DNA from 2 places in the Arthrobacter sp. ERGS1:01 genome. Region 2 is predicted to be linked to the other one. Evidence: predicted binding sites of a transcription regulator. Region 2 holds the regulator's gene; the other holds the start of a gene.

Region 1 (10,563 bases), 750 kb from region 2:
CCACTCCTGGGGCTCCCTGGGCCGGCGCCTGGCGATGTCAGGGGAGACGTTTACCGCGGAGTTTCGCGAGGAGGGCCCGCTGCGACGACGGCGAGCGCGCCGCCAAGAGGTTCTCTAGTCAGGGCGGTTTCATGGCTTCCGTTCCTTGATCGGGTGGGGTTTCAGGAGTGCGACTCGGCGAACAGTGCCAGCAGATCCCGGGACAACTGGTGCGGGGAGGTTTCGCATGGGCTGTGGCCGGATCGGTAGACGGCAAGCCGGGCGCCGAGGGTGTCGGCAAATTCGGCATGCATCTTGGTGGGCCAGAGGTCATGTTCCCCTACGGCCACGAGCTTGGGCACGGGTATGCCTGCGAGCGCCGTGGCGAGTTCGGGGTTGCGTTTCATCAGCCCCACGATGTCGCGCACTGATTGGCGCCGGGTCAGCGCGAAGCGTTCCTTGACGAAGCGGAGCCTCCCGGGCGGGACGGGGATGAAGTTGCGTCGGATGCCCCAGATCATGAGTGCGGCGCCTATGCGTCCGTTGGCAAGGTCCGTGAATGGGCCGATCCTACTGACGCCCCTGAAGCTTTGCCCGGCCAGTGGCGGGCAGCTGAGCAGGGTGAGGCTGGCAAACAGTTCCTGTTCGCGTGCCAGTGCCAGCCCGGCCACCGTGCCGGCAAAGGAGTACCCCACTACATGGGCGGGCCGGCCCAGGTCCTGCAGTACGGCCAGGAGGTCCTGCACGAACAGTTCGTAGTCGTAGTGAGGCCGGGGCGGGTCGAGGTTTTCCGGGCCGGCTCCGGCCGATTCGTATTGGCCGGCCAGGTCATAGCTGCGGGTGAAGTATCCGGCCGCCGCCAGGATTGGCATCATCAGCACGAAGTCCTCCTTGGAGCCGGTGGCTCCCGGCGCCAAGACCACGGGTGTGGCCGCCGGATCGCCGCTGCTGATCACGGCCAACGGCCCGCTGGGTGCTGCGAACGTTGAGCGGTGGATTCCTTCGGGCAGTACGGCCCAGTCAATATCGGGGAGTTCTGTGTCCGCCTGTTCCGCGGCGTCCGGCGCCTTGTCGCGGGTTGTTTCCGAGCCGGGGACGACAGCCGGGTTTTCCGCCGCACCCGGCCGGGTCCCGCCGTCGTCGTTCCCCCGGTCAACCCTGAACCGCACAGTCGCACCTCCGCACCAACAGCGGGACGGGCGCCAGGAGCTAGACCGTCACCTTCGTTATAAAGGATTGTAGGCGCCGGTACACTTCCTGGGATTCCGGGTATCGAAAGTTTTGCTGCCAGGTGTGTTCGGTGTTTGCACTGCCCCAGCCGTACACCAAGGAGTCGACCGGGACGCCGTGTCCCGCCAGGCGCTTGATCAGGTTCATGTTGGAGGCGTAGAAGAAGTCGCGTTCGGAGGTGGTGATGAAAACCGGCGGGCACCGTGAATCGAGCCATTCGATCGGCGACATGAAGTGGGCGGCCTCGCGGAGCCTGTGCCGGCGTTCCCGTCCGGTTCCTGTGGCCTCCCCTCCGTGGGGCAGCAACATGCGGACGAAGTTCAGGCTCATGACGAACCCCCTGTCGAAGAACACGGAGAAGTCCACGATGCTGCAATGCTGCACCAGGCCGCGCAGCTGGCCGAGCCGCAGCGCGGGCTCCAGGGCGTAGTGCCGGGCCAGTTCCGGGCGGAACGTGGCGGCCGTCATGAGTGCGGAGATCTGTCCGCCCGCGGAATCCCCGCCCAGCACGATGCGCCCCTTATCTCCGCCGTACTCGCCAATGTGTGCCACCACCCACCGCAATGCCGCGTTGGCGTCCTCCAACACGTGGCCCAGGTGGAAGTGCGGCGCCATGCGGTAGTTGACGTTGACCACCACGGCGCCGCCGGCAGCCTGGCCGGCGCAGTACTTGGTCAGGGACGCCTTGTCCCCCGAGGTCCAGCCGCCGCCGTGAAAGTACACGTACACGGGGAGGGGTTGTGCATCCCCGTTGTGGTTGGCAGGGGCCATGACGTCCAACCGGTGCCAGCGGATCCTGTCGCCCACGAAGTCAAGGTCATGCCAGTACCGGACGTCCGTGAAGGGTTCTGCGTTGAAGCGCCGGAGCTCCCCGCGGCTGACGGCGTGCATGAGCAACCGCCACGCCCAGACCGGCACGCGGCTCAAGACTCCCCTGACGCGGCGGCCCACGGCAAACATGCCCCGGGGCGCCACCGGTCCCGGCCCCTCCATGCCGCCAGACTACGCCGATGCACTGGGACACGCCTGAGAACGCTGACTGCGGGCACGGCGGTATGACCACGGGCCTGCGCTAAATGCCCGATTTGCCGCCACTTAAGAAATTCGAACATATCTTCGAAAAACTGTTTCCAGTGGGGCCCTTGCGGACCAAAATTGACGTATGGGTGCGTTGGACCGGCCCGAAGCCACGAGGGACTCCACCCTTTTCGGACCGCCACTTGTGGAGGACGCTCCCGGCCACAGCCGGGACCGCGATCCCGGCAGCACCCTGACCGAACTCAGCGACGCTGACCTGGCCAGGCTGATTGCCCTGGACCCCGGTGACGCGGATCTGGCCGGCGCCACCGCGGTGTCATCCCGGGAACTTACCGCCGCAGAGTGGGCATACTTGACGGCGAGCGCCGATACCACTGCGTGTGTGGAGGCCGTTCCCGCCGGAATCTTTGACACCGGGGCATCTGTGCCATCCGCCGTGGCGCTGCGTACCTCAAGGATCCAAACACTGCGCGCCTCCGTGCCCGCCCTGCCGGAAGCACCCCGGGACAACAACCCAATCGGCGTCCAGTGGTCACCCTCCGCAGGTGTGGACGCGCTCGCCGGCTTGGACCCGGCAGGACTCTGCGACAACGACCTCCTCGACTACCTGCACGCGGCAAACCGGCTGGCCGCCTTTGCCCGGGCTGTGGAAGGCGTCGCCCTGACCGAGTTTGCCGAACGTCACCCACCGCTGGCCAGCGAGGGCGCCACGGACTCTGAGTACCTTTCGAAGTGGGCAGCCGCAGAGATCATGGCGGTCTACGCGATGGGTGAAGGCGCCTCCCTGCACCGGATGACCGAGGCCGGGATCCTGGTCAATGACCTGCCCGAGAGCTGTGCGCTGTACCGGGACGGTTTGCTGGACACCATGCGGATCGAGGCGATCCTGCGGGGAGTCATCGGCTTCCCGGCGGAGCTCAGCCACACCCTGGAGCCGATGTTCCTCCCCGGCGCGTCCCGCATGAACCCGGCAGCGCTGACCCGCAGGATCCGCAAGCTGGCGCAGGCACACCATCCCGACTCCCACTCCGCACGGCACGAGCGCGCCCGCCGCGAACGCCGGGTCTGGTTTACCCCGCTCGACGACGGAATGGCCCAGCTTGGCGCCATCCTTCCCGCGGTGCAGGCCAAGGCGCTCTTCGAGACCCTAGGGTTGTGGGCCCGCAACGCCCGGCGGGAAGGTCTGCCAAGCCAAGGCAATACACCCACTGGGCGCCCGTCCAGGAGCCTGAACAACTACATGGCGGATGCCCTCCTGGATCTCCTCCAGCTGGCATTGCAGAACCCGACCGGACAAGATGCCTGCGGCAATCCGAACTGCGGAGCGGAGCATCGGCCCGCAGCCAAGTCCTGGGTGGTAGCCACCATCAACGTGGAGGTCCCGGCGTTCACGCTCCTGGGCCGCTCGGAGGAGCCGGGCATGCTGGAAGGCTACGGCCCCATCCCGCCGGACCAGGCCCGGGAGCTCGCCGCCGGTTCTCCCGGCTGGATCAGGATCCTCACCCACCCGGAAAAACGCACCCGACTCAGCGTGGGGCGCAGCCGTTACCGCCCGCCACCGGATATGGCCCGATTGGTCAGGCTTCGTGAACCGGCCTGCACGGGAATTGGCTGCGACGTCCCGGCCTCCCGATGCGAGCTCGACCATATCGTGCCATTCCACCTCACCAGCTACTCCCCCGACGGCTGGCCCCTGCCCAGGGGAGAAACCAGCGTTGCCAACCTGCTGCCCCGATCCCTGTACTGCCACCAGCTCAAGGACGATCCCTCCACAGGTTGGCGCGTGGAACCGGAAGGCCCCGGCGTCACCAGGACCACCACCCCCACCGGGCGCGTCTACCGCCACGTCCGCGACGACGACGCCGCCCCGTTCTAGGTTCGGGCAGCCCCCGCCCACCCCTGCGCCGCGCCGACCCTTGCATCCTTTGCGCCCGGCCGCGACGGTCCTAAGGTGTGAAGGTGGACGCAGCGCAATCCCGGACCATCCGCCAACCCCGAAGGGCCACCCCAACCATGCAACATTTTGACCTCGTCATCATCGGCACCGGCTCGGGCAATTCCATCCCCGGCCCCGAACTGGAACACCTGAACATTGCCATCGTTGAGGACAATCTGTTTGGCGGCACGTGCCTGAACGTGGGCTGCATACCGACCAAAATGTTCGTCCACCCTGCGGAACTGGCCGACGCGCCCCGGCACGGACGGCCTCTGGGCATCACCTCCCACTTGGACGCCGTCGACTGGCCGGGGATCCGGGACCGGATCTTTGGCAGGATTGACGCCATCGAAGCCGGCGGCCGGGCCTACCGGGAAGGCCCCGAGTGCCCCAACGTCACGGTATTCGCCGGCCACGGACGCTTCACGGCGCACAAGACCCTCACGATCGCCGGGCACGACGGCGCCACCCGCGTCATCACCGGGACCCGCTTTGTCCTGGCGGCCGGCTCCCGGGCCGTGATCCCCGACATCGACGGACTGGGCGACGGCGGGACACCATTCCACACCTCGGACACCATCATGCGCATCGACACCCTCCCGGCCAGCGTCGCCATCCTGGGCGGCGGCTTCATCGCGGCAGAATTCGCCCATGTCTTCGCCTCGTTCGGGGTTGCCGTGACACAGATCGTGCGCGGACCGGCCCTCCTACGCCACCTGGACGCCGACGTCAGCGCGCAATTCACCAAGGACGCCTCGGCCCGCTACGACGTCCGGCTCGGCACCACCGTGACCCGGGCCGCCGCCGCAGGGCCCGGCGTCATCCTCGAGCTCCAAGGCCCCGACGGCCCCGCCAGCGTGACGGCCGACCTCCTGCTGGTGGCCACGGGGAGGATCCCCAATGCCGACGAACTGGAGGTCTCCGCCACCGGCGTGGAGGTGGACGACGCCGGGCGCGTGGTGGTGGACGACTACCAACGCACCACGGCGGAGGGCATCTTCGCCCTGGGAGACATCTCCAGCGAACACCAGCTCAAACATGTGGCCAACCACGAGGCCCGGGTGGTGGCGCACAACCTGGCGAACCCGCACAACATGATGGCCGCCGACCACCGCTTCGTCCCCGCCGCCGTCTTCAGCGACCCGCAGATCGCCTCCGTGGGGCTGACCGAGGAGGCCGCCGCCGATGCCGGCATCAACTACGCCGTCAAGGTCCAAAAGTATGCCGACATTGCCGCCGGCTGGGCCCGCGAGGACCAAGGCCACTTCCTGAAGGTCCTCGCCGATCCCGCAACCGGGTTGCTGCTGGGCGCCCACGTGATCGGCCCGGAGGCGGCCACCGTGATCCAGCCACTGATCCACGCCATGTCCTTTGGCCAAAAGGCCCATGACGTGGCCCACGGCCAATACTGGATCCACCCGGCCCTGAGCGAACTCGTTGAGAACGCGCTGCTGGGCCTCCCCCTGAAACACCAATAACGGAAACACCAATAGCAACCGCCCGCACAGGACCTGGACGCGAAGGCGCCGTCAGGACACGGCAATCCCTTCCATGCCGGAGCCGTTGTTTGCCGGCAGTCCCGTCACGGCGCCGATCGGGGTCAGCGCACCGTTCCAGGCCACGGCAAACTCATCGATCGCTCCTGCCCCGGCGGCGAGCTCGTACACGTACCGGCCGCCGGGGGTGGCAGCGAGGTCAACGGGGCCTGCCCCCGTCGTGGCGGAGACTCCCGTCGGCTGCAGCAGGGTCAGTGCGCCGCCGGCACCCACCCGGTAGCCGGTGATCGTGGCACTGCCCGCGTTGGCCGCGTACAGATAGCCGCGCGCCGTCGTCGACCAGCACGTGGCAGCCTGGCCGTTGGCGACCGGGCCGGAGACCACGGCGAGGCTCCCGTTGTCCCGCACCCGGTAGGAGGTGACGCTGCCGCTCGCATTGGCCACCTGGAGCCGCCCGTCCGCGAACGTCATGGCAAAGGGAACGGCGCCGACCGACGGGTTGACCACGGGGGCCGCAGACGGTTCGCCAAAGCGTCCCAGGCCAAAGACGTCGATCGTGTTGTTGGCCTTCGTGGTCACCACAACGTGCGCCCGGTCAGGGGTGATCGCCACCTGGGCCGGGGCCTGCAGGAACGCGGGCACGTCAGCATTGGAAAGGCCCAGGGAGCGGGTGGAACCGGGCAAGGGGGCAAGATAGCCGCCAAACTCCCGGTAGCCCGAGATCGAGCCCTGGCCGCCGGCATTGAGGACGTACACCAGCTTCCCGGAGACCGAGACGGACGTCGGGAAGCTCCCGTGCGAGGGGAGCACCTGCCGCAATTGCAGCCGGTCACCCTGCACACCGAACACGCTGAACGTGTTGCTGCCGGCATTCACGGCAAACAATTCATGGGCCGCGGGGTCATAGCTGAGCGAGCCCTGCGAGGCCAGGGGGTCCACCACGGAGCCCGCCTCGGCGCCGCCGAGGCCTCCCGTCCAGTACGTGCCGGCCCGGGACAGGGTGCCGTCGGCGGAGCGATCAAAAACGGTCACCGAGTTGCCGCCGGCGCCGTTGTTCTGGACAAACACCTCCCCGGCCGGCCAGGACCCGGACTGTGGCAATGCTGCCGCCGTCGCCGGACCGGCCAGCAGAACGCCGGTGCCAAGGGTGAGCGCCGCGGCGGCGGCAACGCCAAGGAACGTTTTCATGGTTGTGCGGTGCGTGAACATGTGATCTCCTCAGATTATGGTTTCACTGCAGGATCAGTGCGCCCCCGCACCGATTCGTTACACCACCCATGCTCCGTGCCCTCGCTAGAGCCCTCCGGGTTGGTACCATCCGGGCTGGGGCCGTCCGCGAGCGCGTGCCCGGAGACTGACCTGCTCATGGTGGGCCGCCTGTTGGCCGGGGACCAGGGCGCATTCGCCGAGGTGGTCTCGGCCTACTCGCCCCTGATGCTCCATGTGGCCCGCGGTTTCGTTTCCACCAGGGCCTCCGCCGAGGACGTGGTCCAGGAAGCCTGGCTGGGCGTGTGCCGCGGCCTGGACGGTTTCCAGGGGCGCTCCTCGCTGCGCACCTGGGTCCTGGCGATCACCCGCAATGTGGGGCGCCGGCGCGGCGTGGCGGACGCCAGGGAGCTGGCCTGGTCCCAGATTGACGACGACGGCGACGGCACCGTCGATCCGGCCCGGTTCCGGGGCCCGGCAGATCCGTGGTGCGGGGGCTGGACCGAGGCCGGCGCGCCGGTTCCCTGGAGCCCGGAGCAGCTCGCCCTCGACGGGGAGGCCCTTGCCCTGGTGACGTCGTACCTGCGGGAGTTGCCCGAGCGCCAACGCACCGTGGTGACCCTGCGCGACGTCGACGGCCTTGACGTGGGCCAGGTATGTGAGATCCTCGGAATCAGCGCGGGCAACCAGCGCGTCCTGCTCCATCGCGGCCGGGCCCGCCTGCGCGGGCTGCTGGAGGATTACTACAACCGTGGGGAGGTGCGTCGATGACACCGCCGCCAACCCTGAGCTGCCAACAGGTGGTGGAGCTTGTCTCCGACTACCTCGACGGCGCACTCGATCCGTCCACCGCCACCCTCGTCGAGGAGCACCTCGCCCAGTGCCCCGGCTGCGCAACGTACCTGGAGCAGATGCGGCAAACCATCGGCCTGCTGGGCGCGGTGCGCGAGGACCAGCTGTCCGAGGCAACCCGTACCGGCTTGATGGCGGCGTTTCGGGACCTCCGACCGCCGCGTCCATGACGGCGTCCCCTACAGTGGCCTCATGACGAGCGCTTCAACACAGAGAACGACGGCGGTGCTGCTGGCGGCGGGCGCCGGGACCCGGCTGGGCCGAGGCCCCAAGGCCCTGTTGCCGTACCGCGGCACCACCCTGGCAAACCACGTGGCCGGGGAGCTTTTGCTGGGCGGCTGTGACGAGGTGGTGGCTGTCCTGGGTGCTGGGGCGGCGGACGTGGCGGACGCCGGGCTCCCGTCAGGGTCCCGCACCGTGGTGAATCCGGATTGGGCGAGCGGCCTGGGCGGCTCTTTCGCCCTTGGCGTGGCCGCCTGCCCCGCGGAAGCGGACGTCCTGGTGGCCCTCGTCGACCAGCCCGGGCTCTCGGCAGAGGTGGTCGCCCGGCTGCTCGCGGCGCACCGGCCGGGCAGGATTACGGCAGCCGGCTTCCGTCCCGCGGCCGGCGCCCCGCTGGATCGCGGGCATCCGGTCCTCTTCGATGCCGGGCTTGCCCGTGCGGCGGCCGCAACGGCCCGCGGGGACAAGGGCGCCGGCCCCTTCCTGCGCAACCACCCGGAGCTCGTGGACGTGGTGGACTGTTCCGATCTTTCCGACGGCGCCGACGTGGACACCCCCGCCGATCTGCACCTACTCGACCGGCCGGAATAACCCAGGGGGAACGGCGCGTTGTGACAGGCGAACCCGCCTACACACCAGGAGCCGTCTTGAACTTGTTTTCCCCCGTCACCCTTGGCGAACTGCAGCTGCCCAACCGGCTCGTCATGGCGCCCCTGACCCGTTCCCGTTCCGGCGAAGACGGCGTCCCCGGCGACATCGTCGTCGAGTACTACCGGCAGCGGGCGTCGATGGGTCTCCTTGTCTCCGAGGGCGTCTACCCGAGCTTTGCCGGGCAGGCGTTCGTACGACAGCCCGGCCTGGTCACGGACGCCCAGATCGCCGGCTGGCGCCGCGTCACCGACGCCGTCCACGCCGATGGCGGCCGGATCATCGCCCAGGTCATGCACTCCGGCCGGGTCACCCACCCGCTGACCAACGGCGGGCACCAGGTGGTGGCCCCCAGCGCGGTCGCCATCGACGGCGTGACCCGCACCTATGACGGCAAACTGCCCTACCCCGTGCCCCATGCCCTGGGCACCGAGGAACTGCCGGGGATCGTTGCGGAGTTCGTCACCGCTTCAGTCCGCGCCATCGAGGCCGGCTTCGACGGCGTCGAACTCCACGGCGCCAACGGTTACCTTTTGCATGAATTCCTGGCGCCGTCCAGCAACCTGCGCACCGACGGTTACGGCGGCAGCCCGGAGAACCGCGCCCGCTTCGTCATCGAGACGGCCGCGGCCGTGGCGGACGCCATCGGCGCCGGCCGGACCTGGCTGCGCATCTCCCCCGAACACAACGTCCAGGGCGCGCTGGAAACAGACCCCGCCGATGCCAGGGCCACGTACCTGGCGCTCGCCGAAGGCCTTGCCCCGCTGGGCCTGGCCGGGCTGAGCATCCTGCACCACGAACCGGCCGGCACCCTGGTCCGGGACCTGCGCAGCAGCTTTGCCGGTCCCGTGCTGCTGAATACCGGCTTCGGCACCGTCACCACGCTCCAGGACGCCCTGGACGTGGCCGGCAACGGCTGGGCGGACGCCGTGGTCGTGGGCAGGCCTGCGCTGGCCAACCCCGACCTGGTGCGCCGCTGGCGGGACGGGCTGCCGCTGAACGCACCCGACGCCGCAACGTTCTACACCGACGGGGCGGCCGGATACACCGACTACCCGTTCTGGGACAACTAACAGCACGACGCCGGCACAACGGCACCGGGCGAAACATGGCGCAACATTGTCTCGCTTTTGTGCCGGCGTTGGGCGCACGCTGGAGGTATGAGCACACCACGGACCTCAATCCCCGTGTTGGACCTGTCCACCGCCCGTAACCCGGACGGCAGTTTCAACACAACCTTCATCGACGCCCTGCGCATTGCCGCCCACGAGGTCGGCTTCTTCCAGGTGACCAACTACGGCTCGGCCAGCGGCCAGGTCGCCGAACTCCTGGACACGGTTGCCGGCTTCTTCAAGTTGCCGCTGGAGCAGCGCTTGGAACTGGACAACCGCAGCTCCGCACAGTTCCGCGGCTACACCCGGCTCGGCACGGAGATCACCCGCGGCCGGGCCGATTCCCGGGAGCAGATCGACTTTGGCCCGAATCGGGAGCCGCTGGACGACGTTCCGGCGGACCGCTTGTACCGGCACCTCCAGGGCCACAACCAGTGGCCCGACGGCTACCCGGAGCTGGAACGCGCGGCGGAGGCCTGGGCGCACTTGATGTCGGGCGTGGGGGCCGAGCTGCTGGCCGGGATCAGCGTGGCGCTGGGCCTGCCCGAGGACTATTTTGCCGAACCGTTCGCCGGCACTCCCGCATGGATGGCCAAGCTGGTGCACTATGTTGGCGGCCAGGTCCCGGCGGCGGGCACCCAGGGCGTCGGCTCGCATGCCGACTACGGCTTTGTGACCCTGCTGCTCCAGGATGCCGTGGGTGGCCTGGAGGTCCAGCCGCACGGCCGGGAGGATTGGATTGCCGTGGCCCCGATCCCCGGCGCGCTGGTGGTGAACCTGGGCGAAATGCTCGAGGTCGCCACGAACGGCTACCTGATGGCCACGGTGCACCGGGTCACGGCTC
Region 2 (10,563 bases):
ACCTGCTGGTGCAGGCCGGTACCGGGACTGGAAAGTCGTTGGCCTACCTGATCCCGTTGATCGTCCACGCGCTCAGCAGCGACAAACCGTCCGTGGTGGCGACGGCCACCTTGGCGCTGCAGGCCCAGATCGTGGGACGGGACGTGCCGCGGTTGCTGGCCGCCCTGGAACCGCTGCTGCCCCGGCCCATCGACGTCGCACTCGTCAAGGGCCGCAGCAACTACGTTTGCCGGCACAAGCTCGGTGGGGGTTTTCCCTCGGAGGACTCCGCCGAGGGTGCGCTGTTTAGCCTCGGTGAAGATTCCAGCGTGGTCCACCTGCCCGGCGCCAAGACCGGCCCCACCTCACCGCTGGGGCGTGAAGTGGTGCGCCTGCGCGAATGGGCCGAGGACACCGAAACCGGTGACCGTGACGAACTTGTCCCCGGCGTCACCGACAAGGCCTGGCGCCAAGTGTCCGTCACGTCCATGGAGTGCCTGGGCGCGCAAAAATGCCCGCTGGCCGAGACCTGCTTCTCCGAGCTGGCCCGGGCCAAGGGTGCCGAGGCCGACATCGTGGTCACCAACCACGCCATGCTCGCCATCAGCGCCTTCGAGGGCATCGCCGTCCTTCCCGACTACGACGTCGTCGTGGTCGATGAGGCGCACGAGCTCCAGGACAGGGTCACCGGCGCCGTCACGGGCCAGCTCTCGGTCCAAATGGTCCAGGCGGCCGCCTCCAGCACCCGCAAGCACACGGGCGTATCGGTCGACGCCCTGCACGGGGCCGCGACGGCCCTGGACCTGGCGTTCGCCGGAACACCGTCCGGGCTGCTGCCCAACGGCTTGAACGAGGAACAGTCGGCGGCCATTGAACAACTGCGTGACGCCGTCCGGGTGGCCCTGTCCGATTCAAAGCCCGACGGCAATGCTTCGGCCGACGGCGGACGCTCGATCGCACGGTCCCGGCTGAACCTGATCTTCGACCTCTGCGAACGGTTGCTCACCGCCGCCGACGCCCGCGAAGTGGTCTGGGCGTCCCGCACCGGCACGTTCACGCCCGGGCAGGGCTACCAAAAGGCCGACGACAGCGAACCACCCGTCATCAACATCGCCCCGCTCAGCGTTGCCGGAAAACTGCGGGAGGGGCTCTTTGCCGACCACACGGTGGTGCTGACCTCCGCAACGCTGGCCATCGGCGAGTCGTTCCAGGCCACGGCCGGGGGCTTGGGCCTGCTGGGCGCCAACGCGCCGGCGTGGACCGGGGCCGACGTCGGATCCCCGTTCGACTACCCCAAGCAGGGCATGCTGTATGTGGCCGCGCACCTGCAAAAGCCGGGTTTCGGCAACTCGCCGGAGCAATTGGCGGAGCTTGAGGCACTCATCACGGCTGCCGGGGGCGGAACACTGGCGTTGTTCTCCTCCCGCAGGGCTGCCGAGGACGCCGCGGAAAAGCTCCGCAAGAAGCTGTCGGTGAAGATCCTGTGCCAGGGGGAGTCCTCCATGGCGGGCCTCATCAAAGAGTTCTCCGACGAACCCGACACCTGCCTGTTCGGCACCATGTCCCTCTGGCAGGGGGTGGACGTCCAGGGTGCATCGTGCCGGCTCGTGGTCATTGACAGGATTCCGTTCCCACGCCCGGACGACCCCCTCGTGACGGCGCGCGCCCGCGCCGTTGCGCAGAGCGGCGGCGACGGATTCATCGCGATCTCGGCAACCCACGCCGCCATCAGGCTGGCGCAGGGTGTGGGGCGGCTTATCCGCTCGAGCAGTGACAGGGGAGTGGTGGCCGTCCTGGACTCCCGGCTGGCGAATGCCGGCTACGGCGGCTTCCTGCGTGCAGCCCTTCCGCCGTTCTGGTCCACCAAGGACCGGAACGTGGCCCTCGCGGCATTGCAAAGGCTCTCCGGCAAATAGCCCAGGTGCGCAGCCGCCCGGTGATCGAGCCTGTCGGGATCCGGGGCCCTGGTCTGGAAACATGGAAGCGCCCCCGGTCGGGAGACCGGGGGCGCTTCCATTCGTTTTGCCTACAGGCTGCGCAGGACCGAGACGACCTTGCCCATGACGGTGGCGCTGTCACCGAGGATGGGCTCATAACGGGTGTTCTGCGGCAGCAGCCACGTGTGACCGTCGCGCTGGCGGAACGTCTTCACGGTGGCCTCGTCCTCGAGCAGGGCCGCAACGATCTCGCCATTGTTGGCCGTGTTCTGCCGGCGCACCACCACCCAGTCGCCGTCGCAGATCGCGGCGTCGATCATGGAATCCCCGGCGACCTTCAGCATGAACAATTCACCGTTGCCCACGATCTGGCGCGGCAGCGGCATGATGTCATCCACCACCTGGTCGGCCAGGATGGGACCGCCGGCGGCGATCCGGCCCACCAGCGGCACGAATGCGGTGTCGGAGGCGCTGCTCAGTTGGGCGAAGTTCAAGCCGTTCGAACTGCGCACCTGGTCGGGCGAGCTGACGCCCTCAATCTCCACTACGCCGTTGTCCAGGACCAGCGGAATGAGGACCTCCATGGCGCGGGGCCGCTTCGGATCGCGGCGCAGGTAGCCGTGGCGCTCAAGCTGGGTCAGCTGGTGCGTGACGCTGGAGAGACTGGCCAGGCCCACCACGTCCCCGATCTCACGCATCGACGGCGGGTAGCCTTTGTCGGCAATGGAGCGCTGGATGCATTCGAGAATCTTCTTCTGCCGGACCGTCAGCCCCTTCATGCCGGCCCTGCTGGGGGCCTGCGGGATGCGGTGCGGAGGTTCTGGTAGCGCCATGGTCCTTCGGTCCTTTCGTGGAGGCCGTCAAGAGTGTTAATCAAGAGTGTCAGTGCCTTCTGGTGGACTGCTTTTAGCGGCGAATCCTTACCTCCAAGATTAAGCCAGAAAAGAGCGAATTTCAAACATTTGTTCTATCGAGTCTTGGCAAGAGTCGTCTATAGATGCTAAAACTGTAGTACCAGCGTTAGAACATACGTTCTATCGAACATATTGTGTATGGAAGTTTGATCCTGCTGAATGTCCCGGGTTTCGCCCGGTTCGGCCCATGCGGTCAGGCCTCCACGGAGTGAAAGGAATGAATTCATGAGCGCATTGGTGATTTCCACAGCAGGCCCGGCGGTCCAGTACTCCGGAAGCAAGTTCGGCACTGTCCGTGCCACCCCGGCCGGACCCCTGCGATTGACGCGGCGGGGCCGCATGGTTTTCCTGGGAATTCCGGCCCTTGTCGTCGCGGCCGTGTTGATGCTGTCCGTAGTGGCCGTGCTGTTGGGCGTCGTCGCCAGCCCGGCCAACGCCGCCACTAAGTACACCCCCGTCAACATGACGGACTATGCGGCCTCCGTGACGGTGCTCCAGGGGCAAAGCCTGTGGTCGATCGCGGCGAAGAGCGATCCCAACCGCGACGTCCGCGACGTCGTGGCCGAGATCGTGGCCCTCAATGACCTGGGCACCTCGGTGTTGCAGGCCGGCCAGCAGTTGTACGTACCCCTGCCGAAGTAGGCCCACGGAGATCACATGGTGGGACATTGCCGGTCACAAGTTCTGTTCCGGCACGAACACCACTTAAGCTGATTCCATGGATCAGTTTGAACGTCTCAACCAGTTACCGCTCCGCGACGATCTGCGCGGACAGCATCCCTACGGGGCACCGCAACTGGACGTTCCCATCCTGCTAAACGTCAATGAAAATACCTTTGGTGTTCCACTGGACGCCAAGGAGGCCATCCTCAAGGCCGTGGCCGATGAGCTTGATGGCTTGAACCGCTACCCCGACAGGGAGTTCACCGAACTCCGCCGGGCACTGGCCGCCTACCTGGGACACGGTCTCACGGAGGAGAACATCTGGGCCGCCAACGGCTCCAATGAGGTCCTCCAGCAATTGCTGCAGGCCTTTGGCGGACCGGGACGACGCGCCATGGGCTTCCCGCCCACATACTCGATGTACCCGCTGCTCGCCAGCGGCACCGGCACCGCTTACGTGCCCGGTGTCCGCGGGGACGACTACAGCCTTACCGCGGAATCGGCGGCCGCCCAGGTGCGCGAATCCGCGCCCAACGTGATCTTCCTCTGCTCCCCGAACAACCCCACGGGCACGGCACTCGGCCTTGACGTCGTCGAGGCCGTCTATGAAGCAGGCGAGGCGTCCCAGGCGATCGTGATCGTGGACGAGGCCTACGTGGAGTTCGCCCACACCGGCACGTCGAGTGCGCTGACCCTGCTCCCGGGCCGCCCGCGGCTGGTGGTGTCCCGCACCATGAGCAAGGCGTTCGCACTGGCCGGTGCCCGGCTCGGATACCTGGCATCCGCGCCCGAGGTCGCCGACGCCATCCGGCTGGTCCGCCTGCCCTACCACCTGTCGGCCATCACCCAGGCCACGGCCGTTGCGGCCCTGCGGAATTCCGATTCCCTGCTCGCCAACGTTGAGGCCATCAAGGTCCAGCGCGACCGCATCGTCACGGAGCTTTCCGCCATGGGGCTTGCCCCGGCGCCGTCGGATTCGAACTACGTGTTCTTCGGCGGGGTGGCCGACCCCCATGCACTGTGGGAAGCCCTGCTGGCCGACGGCGTGCTCATCCGCGACGTCGGCATCCCCGGCCACCTGCGAGTCACCGCAGGCACCGAAGCGGAGACCACCGCGTTCCTCGACGGGCTGCGGCGTTTCCTCAACGGCTAGCACAGCGCCACCACGGGGCCGCGGACCGCTTTGGCAAGAAGCGAGTCCTGTCTTCTAAACTGGTATCAAATGCAAACTCCGCCGCGCACACGCCTGCGCGGCCACGTGCCCCGGCGCGCCACCCCTGCAGTGAAGGATCAATTGAGATGACCGAGAACAGCCAGGCCGCAGGCCCGGGACGGACCGCGCGCCTCGAACGCGCCACCAGCGAATCCAGCGTGCTCGTCGAAATCAACCTCGACGGCACCGGAGTGTCCAACATCGACACCTCCGTCCCGTTCTACGACCACATGCTCACGGCGCTGTCCAAGCACTCCCTGATCGACATGACGATCAAGGCCACCGGCGACACCCACATCGACGCCCACCACACGGTGGAGGACGTGGCCATCTCCCTCGGCGAGGTGCTCAAGGTGGCGCTCGGGAACAAGGCGGGCATCCGCCGCTTCGGCGAGGCCACCGTGCCCCTCGACGAGGCGCTTGCCAATGCCGTGGTCGACGTCTCCGGACGCCCCTACCTGGTGCACGGCGGCGAGCCCGCCGGGCAGGAATACCACCTCATCGGCGGCCACTTCACCGGTTCGCTGACCCGGCACGTTTTTGAAGCCATCACCTTGCACGCCCAGATCTGCCTGCACATGACCGTGATTGCCGGCCGCGACCCCCACCACATCGTCGAGGCCCAGTTCAAGGCCTTCGCCCGGGCGCTGCGCTCCGCCGTGGAACCGGACCCGCGCGTCACCGGCATCCCCTCCACCAAGGGCCTGCTGTGAGTGCGGAAATTCCGGCACCTGCCGGGGAAGCCCAGCCCACGGTCACCGTCCTTGACTACGGCTCGGGCAACATCCGCTCTGCCGTCCGCGCCCTGGAGCGCGCCGGAGCAACCGTCACGCTCAGTGCCAAGCCCGACGACGTCCTGGGCGCCGACGGCCTGGTGGTTCCCGGTGTCGGCGCGTTCGGTTCCGTCATGGCGGAGCTGAAGAGTGTTGACGCCATCCGGATGATCGGCCGCCGCGTGGCAGGTGGCCGGCCCGTGCTCGGCATCTGCGTTGGACTGCAGGTCTTGTTCGACGCCGGCGTGGAACACGGCGTCCGCGCCAACGGCATGGGGGAGTGGCCCGGCACGGTGGAGCTGCTGCCCGCCGAGGTCGTCCCGCACATGGGCTGGAACACGGTCAAGGCCCCGGCCGATTCCGTCCTGTTCGAAGGTGTTTCCGACGAGCGCTTCTACTTCGTGCACTCCTATGGCGTCCAAAGCTGGGACTTCGACGTGATCCAGCCCAAGATGAAGCCGCCCATGGTGACCTGGTCCGAGCACGGCGCCCCGTTCATCGCCGCCGTCGAAAACGGGCCGCTGTGCGCCACCCAGTTCCACCCGGAAAAGTCCGGCGACGCCGGTGCCCGGCTGCTGCGCAACTGGGTCAACTCGCTGCGCAAGGGTGCCGCCTAAATGTGGTCACTGCTCCTGATGGCCCTGGCCGGTCTGTTGATCGGCGGCTGCTACACGTTCTACCAGCAAAAAGCGCCCCGCTGGATCCCGATCAGTTTCGCGTTCCTGGCCGTCGTGTCCCTACTGGCGGCCTACTTGTTCACGCTGTCCGGCTAAATCGCCACCCAGCCCCCATGTACCAATCAAAGATGTTGAGGACCCGATGACCACCACCGCCCCCATTCTGGAACTGCTGCCCGCCGTTGACATCGTCAACGGCCAGGCCGTGCGTCTCGTCCAAGGCGAGGCCGGTTCCGAAACAAGCTACGGCACCCCGCTTGACGCCGCCATGAAATGGCAGAACGACGGCGCCGAATGGGTTCACCTGGTGGACCTCGACGCAGCCTTTGATCGGGGTGACAACAAGGCGCTCCTGCGCGAGCTTGTTTCCACGCTGGACGTCAAGGTGGAGCTCTCTGGCGGCATCCGCGACGACGCCTCGCTCGAAGCAGCCCTGGAACTCGGTGCAGCCCGGGTGAACCTCGGCACGGCCGCCCTCGAGAACCCGGAATGGACCGCGAAGGTCATCGACCGCTTCGGCGAGAGGATCGCCGTCGGCCTCGACGTGCGTGGCACCACGCTTGCCGGCCGCGGCTGGACCAAGGAAGGCGGGGACCTCTGGGAGGTGCTGGCCCGCCTGGAGGACGCCGGCTGCGCCCGCTACGTGGTCACCGACGTCACCAAGGACGGCACCCTGCGCGGACCGAACGTGGAACTGCTGCGTGAAATGTGCTCCCGCACGGCCAAGCCCGTGGTGGCCTCCGGCGGAATTTCCAGCCTCGAGGACCTGCGCGTGCTGCGCGAGCTGGTGGGAGACGGCGTCGAAGGCGCCATTGTCGGCAAGGCCCTCTACGCCGGCAAGTTCACCCTGCCCGAGGCCCTCGACGTGGCTGGACGCCGCTAAAGACCATGACTGAGATGCCCAGGAAGCAGTTGCCCGGACACATCGCCGCGGCCCTGGCCGGCGCCGGCGGACCCACGGACTCGGCCGGGCAGCCGTGGGAGGGGCGCAGCCTGCCCGCCGAGGAGAAATACCACAACTTCGACACCGACGACGGCGCCACCGACGCCCGCTATGCCGCGGCGCTTGGGCGGCTGCTTGACGGCAGCGGCTCGGAGGCAGAAGTCGTCGCGTCGCTGGCGCAGGCCCGGGTGTTCATTCCCATCGTGGCCCAGCTGGCCGAACAGACCGTGGGGGAGAACGGCCTGGTGTCCGACAAGGAGTCGGACATGGCGCTGGTGACGGTCCAGGCCCCGGACGGCCGGCGCGCCCTGCCTGTCTTTACCAGCTCGGAGGCATTGGGCAGTTGGCACCCGGAGGCCAGGCCGGTGGCTGTGTATGCGGCCCGGGCGGCCCTGTCGGCGGTTGCCGAGGAGGCCCAGATGCTGGTCCTGGACCCCGGCTCGCAGCGGCCGTTCGTGGTGCGCCGGCCCGCCATGTGGGCGCTGGCGCAGCAACGGGAGTGGTTGCCCAGCTACCTCGACCCTGCGGTGGCCCGCGTGTTGGAGGATTCCGTGGCGGAAACGGCCAACCCGGCGATTTTGGGTATTTCCGCAACCGCCGGTCAGGGCATAGAATCCCTGTGGGACCAAAAAACTGAACCGTCTGGACGGTTAGTGCCCGGCGGCGGTGCCGGACCCGAATTGACCGTCACCATCACCTTGCGACCCGGGCTTGACCAAGCCACGGTGGAAGGTGTGCTTCACGCCTTGCAAAACTACTGGGCCGGGAATGAACACTTCGCCGAGTCCGTTGATTCCGTTCAGATACGTCTGCGTCACCCAAGCCCCTCGCCCTAACCCATCCCAAAGTCGCCGAGCCGCCTTTTTGTGATGGATCACAAGAAGGAAGTCCTTTCGTGAACTTTGCCAGCTATCGGCAACTGCTCTCGCTCGCACCCGTGCGCCGGCTCCTCATCATCGCCATGATTGCCCGGATTCCGCACGCCGCGGCAGGAGTGCTGCTGACATTGCACGTGGTGCAGACCCTGAAGCTGTCTTATACGGCAGCCGGCGGCGTCGCCGCGGCCATCACCATCGGCATGGCCGTCGGCGCGCCCTGGCGTGGGCGGCAGGTCGACATCCACGGCTTGCGCCGTGCCCTGATCCCCTCGGTTATTGCCGAGGTGACCGTGTGGTCGGTGGCCCCGTTCCTGAACTACCAGCTGCTGGTCGTTGCAGCCGTCATCGGCGGCCTGTTCGCCGTGCCGATCTTCTCGGTGGTGCGCCAGGCGCTTGGCGTCATGGTTCCCGCGGAACAACGCCGCACCGCCTACGCCCTGGATTCAATGGGCGCCGAGATCACGTTCATGATCGGCCCGGCGGCCGGCGTCATGCTCGCCACCACCATCCACACCTATGTGGGCCTGATCATCATCGGCGTATCCTCCGCGTTGGCGGGCCTGCTGCTGATGTTGACCAACCCGCCCACCCGGACCGGGCAAAAGGGCGCCTACGTCCTCACGGCGGAGAGCCTAACCGCCGAGACTTCGACGCTGAAGATCAGCTCCGGGGCCACCCACGCGTCGGCCGGACGGCTGGGCCGCTTCTGGGGACGTACCCGCAACAACCTCTCCTGGGTGAACCTGGCCGTGCTTGCCGTCCTTGGCGCTTCCCTGGGTGCCGGGCTGGTGCTTTCGGGCACCGATGTTGGCATGGTGGCGGTGCTTCGCTTCAACGACCAGGTGGGCGAACTGGGCATCGTGTTCTTCTTCTGGTGCGGCGCCTCGCTGCTGGGCGGGCTGATCTACGGTTCGCTCAAGCGCTCCATCAACCCGCTGTGGCTCCTGGGTGCGATGGCCGTGCTGACCATCCCCATGGGATTTGCCACCAACGCCTGGACCCTGGGTTTGCTCTCCATCCTGCCGGGCCTGCTCTGTGCGCCGGTGCTGACCTCGAGCGCCGAACACATCGCCGACCTTGTGGAGGAACGCCGGCGCGGCGAGGCCATGGGCTGGTACGGCTCCTCCATGACGATCGGTAGCGCCATGGGTGCACCGTTTGCCGGCGCCATGATTGACCGGATCGGCCCCTGGGCGGGCTTCGTGATCATTGGCGTCATCGCCGGCGTGCTGGCCATTGCCGGGTTGCTGGCCCAGCGGGCCATCCGCAGGAGGAAGGCGTCCGGTGTGGCCGCGGACTTCGATGACCTGCTTGGCGATCCGGACCCGGTTTAGTCCCGAAAATGCAAAGAGGGGCAGATCACCCAATGGGTGGTCTGCCCCTCAACGTTTTCTAAGCTCAATTCCCGATTTTAGGGAGGAGCCGGCAAGCGGGGATCAGTTGACGGCGCCGGTGTACTTCTCGCCCGGGCCCTTGCCCGGGGCGTCCGGGATGGTGGAGGCTTCGCGGAAGGCGAGCTGCAGGGAGCGGAGTCCGTCGCGCAACGGTCCGGCGTGCTGGCTGCCGATCTCGGGGGCGGCCGCGGTGACGAATCCTGCCAGTGCGGTGATCAGCTTGCGGGCCTCATCCAGGTCCTTGAGCTCTTCGGCGTCGGGGCCGGCGGCCAGGCCGCACTTGACGGCGGCGGCGCTCATGAGGTGGACGGCGGCCGTGGTGATGACCTCGATGGCGGGAACTTCGGCAATGTCGCGAACTACGGACGCGGCCTCGGCGTCTCCGAGTGCCTCCTCGGGGGCGTTGCTAAAACTGTGGCGGGTGTCCGGATTATTATCTGAGGTACTCATACTGCTAAGCTTGTCACAGACCGACTGGATGCTGTTATTTCATCCGGGGCCAAAACCCCGTGAAGAAGGCACGCGTTCAGTTTGCAAGTGGAGTCCTCTCCCACCTTTCGACCCAGCAATGGCGTTGTCTGGTCCAGGTTGGAGCCTTTCATGTGAAGGCTGGCCGCGGTCCCGTTGACGGGACATGATGGCGCCAATCCTTTGAGGCCTCCGATTGCATCAGCAATGGGAGGCCTTCTTCATTTGCTGATGGTGTTCACATTTCTCATGTCAACAGGAGTTACACATTAGCGAGCCACGCATCAATGATCGTATCCGCGTCCCCGAGGTGCGGTTGGTTGGGCCAGCAGGCGAACAAGTTGGGATCGTCCGCATTGAGGATGCCCTTCGTCTTGCCGCTGAGTCGGACTTGGATCTGGTTGAGGTAGCGCCGACGGCCAAGCCGCCGGTGTGCAAACTGATGGACTTCGGTAAGTACAAGTACGAGGCCGCCGTCAAGGCGCGTGAAGCCCGGAAGAACCAGACGAACACTGTTCTGAAGGAAATCCGCTTCCGCCTGAAGATTGACAAGCATGACTACGAGACCAAGCGCGGCCACGCCCTGCGCTTCCTCGGTGCCGGTGACAAGGTCAAGGCCATGATCCAGTTCCGCGGCCGTGAGCAGCAGCGTCCCGAGATGGGCATCCGCCTGCTCCAGAAGTTCGCCGAGGATGTCGCGGAGGTTGGCCTGATCGAGTCCAGC

What was found. The regulator LexA, encoded in region 2, represses DNA repair genes until DNA is damaged. The targets are predictions, from matches to a motif close to TCGAACANNTGTTCGA.
Region 1: the regulator LexA is predicted to act here: its motif matches at 2,314-2,329, upstream of AL755_RS10890 (HNH endonuclease signature motif containing protein).

Annotation. Positions count from the first base shown of each region.
Region 1 is NZ_CP012479.1:1,549,728-1,560,290, reverse strand. Features, by position in the region: gene AL755_RS10905 (glycosyltransferase family A protein) at 1-118, shown strand, start outside; gene AL755_RS10900 (alpha/beta fold hydrolase) at 162-1,004, opposite strand; gene AL755_RS10895 (alpha/beta hydrolase) at 1,189-2,202, opposite strand; gene AL755_RS10890 (HNH endonuclease signature motif containing protein) at 2,372-4,123, shown strand; gene AL755_RS10885 (mycothione reductase) at 4,261-5,661, shown strand; gene AL755_RS10880 (lactonase family protein) at 5,713-6,888, opposite strand; gene AL755_RS10875 (RNA polymerase sigma factor) at 7,045-7,656, shown strand; gene AL755_RS10870 (anti-sigma factor family protein) at 7,653-7,907, shown strand; gene nboR (nicotine blue oxidoreductase) at 7,930-8,550, shown strand; gene AL755_RS10860 (alkene reductase) at 8,607-9,680, shown strand; gene AL755_RS10855 (isopenicillin N synthase family dioxygenase) at 9,768-10,563, shown strand, end outside.
Region 2 is NZ_CP012479.1:797,343-807,905, forward strand. Features, by position in the region: gene AL755_RS07475 (ATP-dependent DNA helicase) at 1-1,895, shown strand, start outside; gene lexA (transcriptional repressor LexA) at 2,006-2,749, opposite strand; gene AL755_RS07485 (LysM peptidoglycan-binding domain-containing protein) at 3,056-3,472, shown strand; gene AL755_RS07490 (histidinol-phosphate transaminase) at 3,549-4,646, shown strand; gene hisB (imidazoleglycerol-phosphate dehydratase HisB) at 4,793-5,419, shown strand; gene hisH (imidazole glycerol phosphate synthase subunit HisH) at 5,416-6,096, shown strand; gene AL755_RS23595 (hypothetical protein) at 6,097-6,252, shown strand; gene priA (bifunctional 1-(5-phosphoribosyl)-5-((5-phosphoribosylamino)methylideneamino)imidazole-4-carboxamide isomerase/phosphoribosylanthranilate isomerase PriA) at 6,299-7,039, shown strand; gene AL755_RS07510 (SseB family protein) at 7,045-7,935, shown strand; gene AL755_RS07515 (MFS transporter) at 7,995-9,311, shown strand; gene AL755_RS07520 (DUF1844 domain-containing protein) at 9,414-9,821, opposite strand; gene infC (translation initiation factor IF-3) at 10,150-10,563, shown strand, end outside.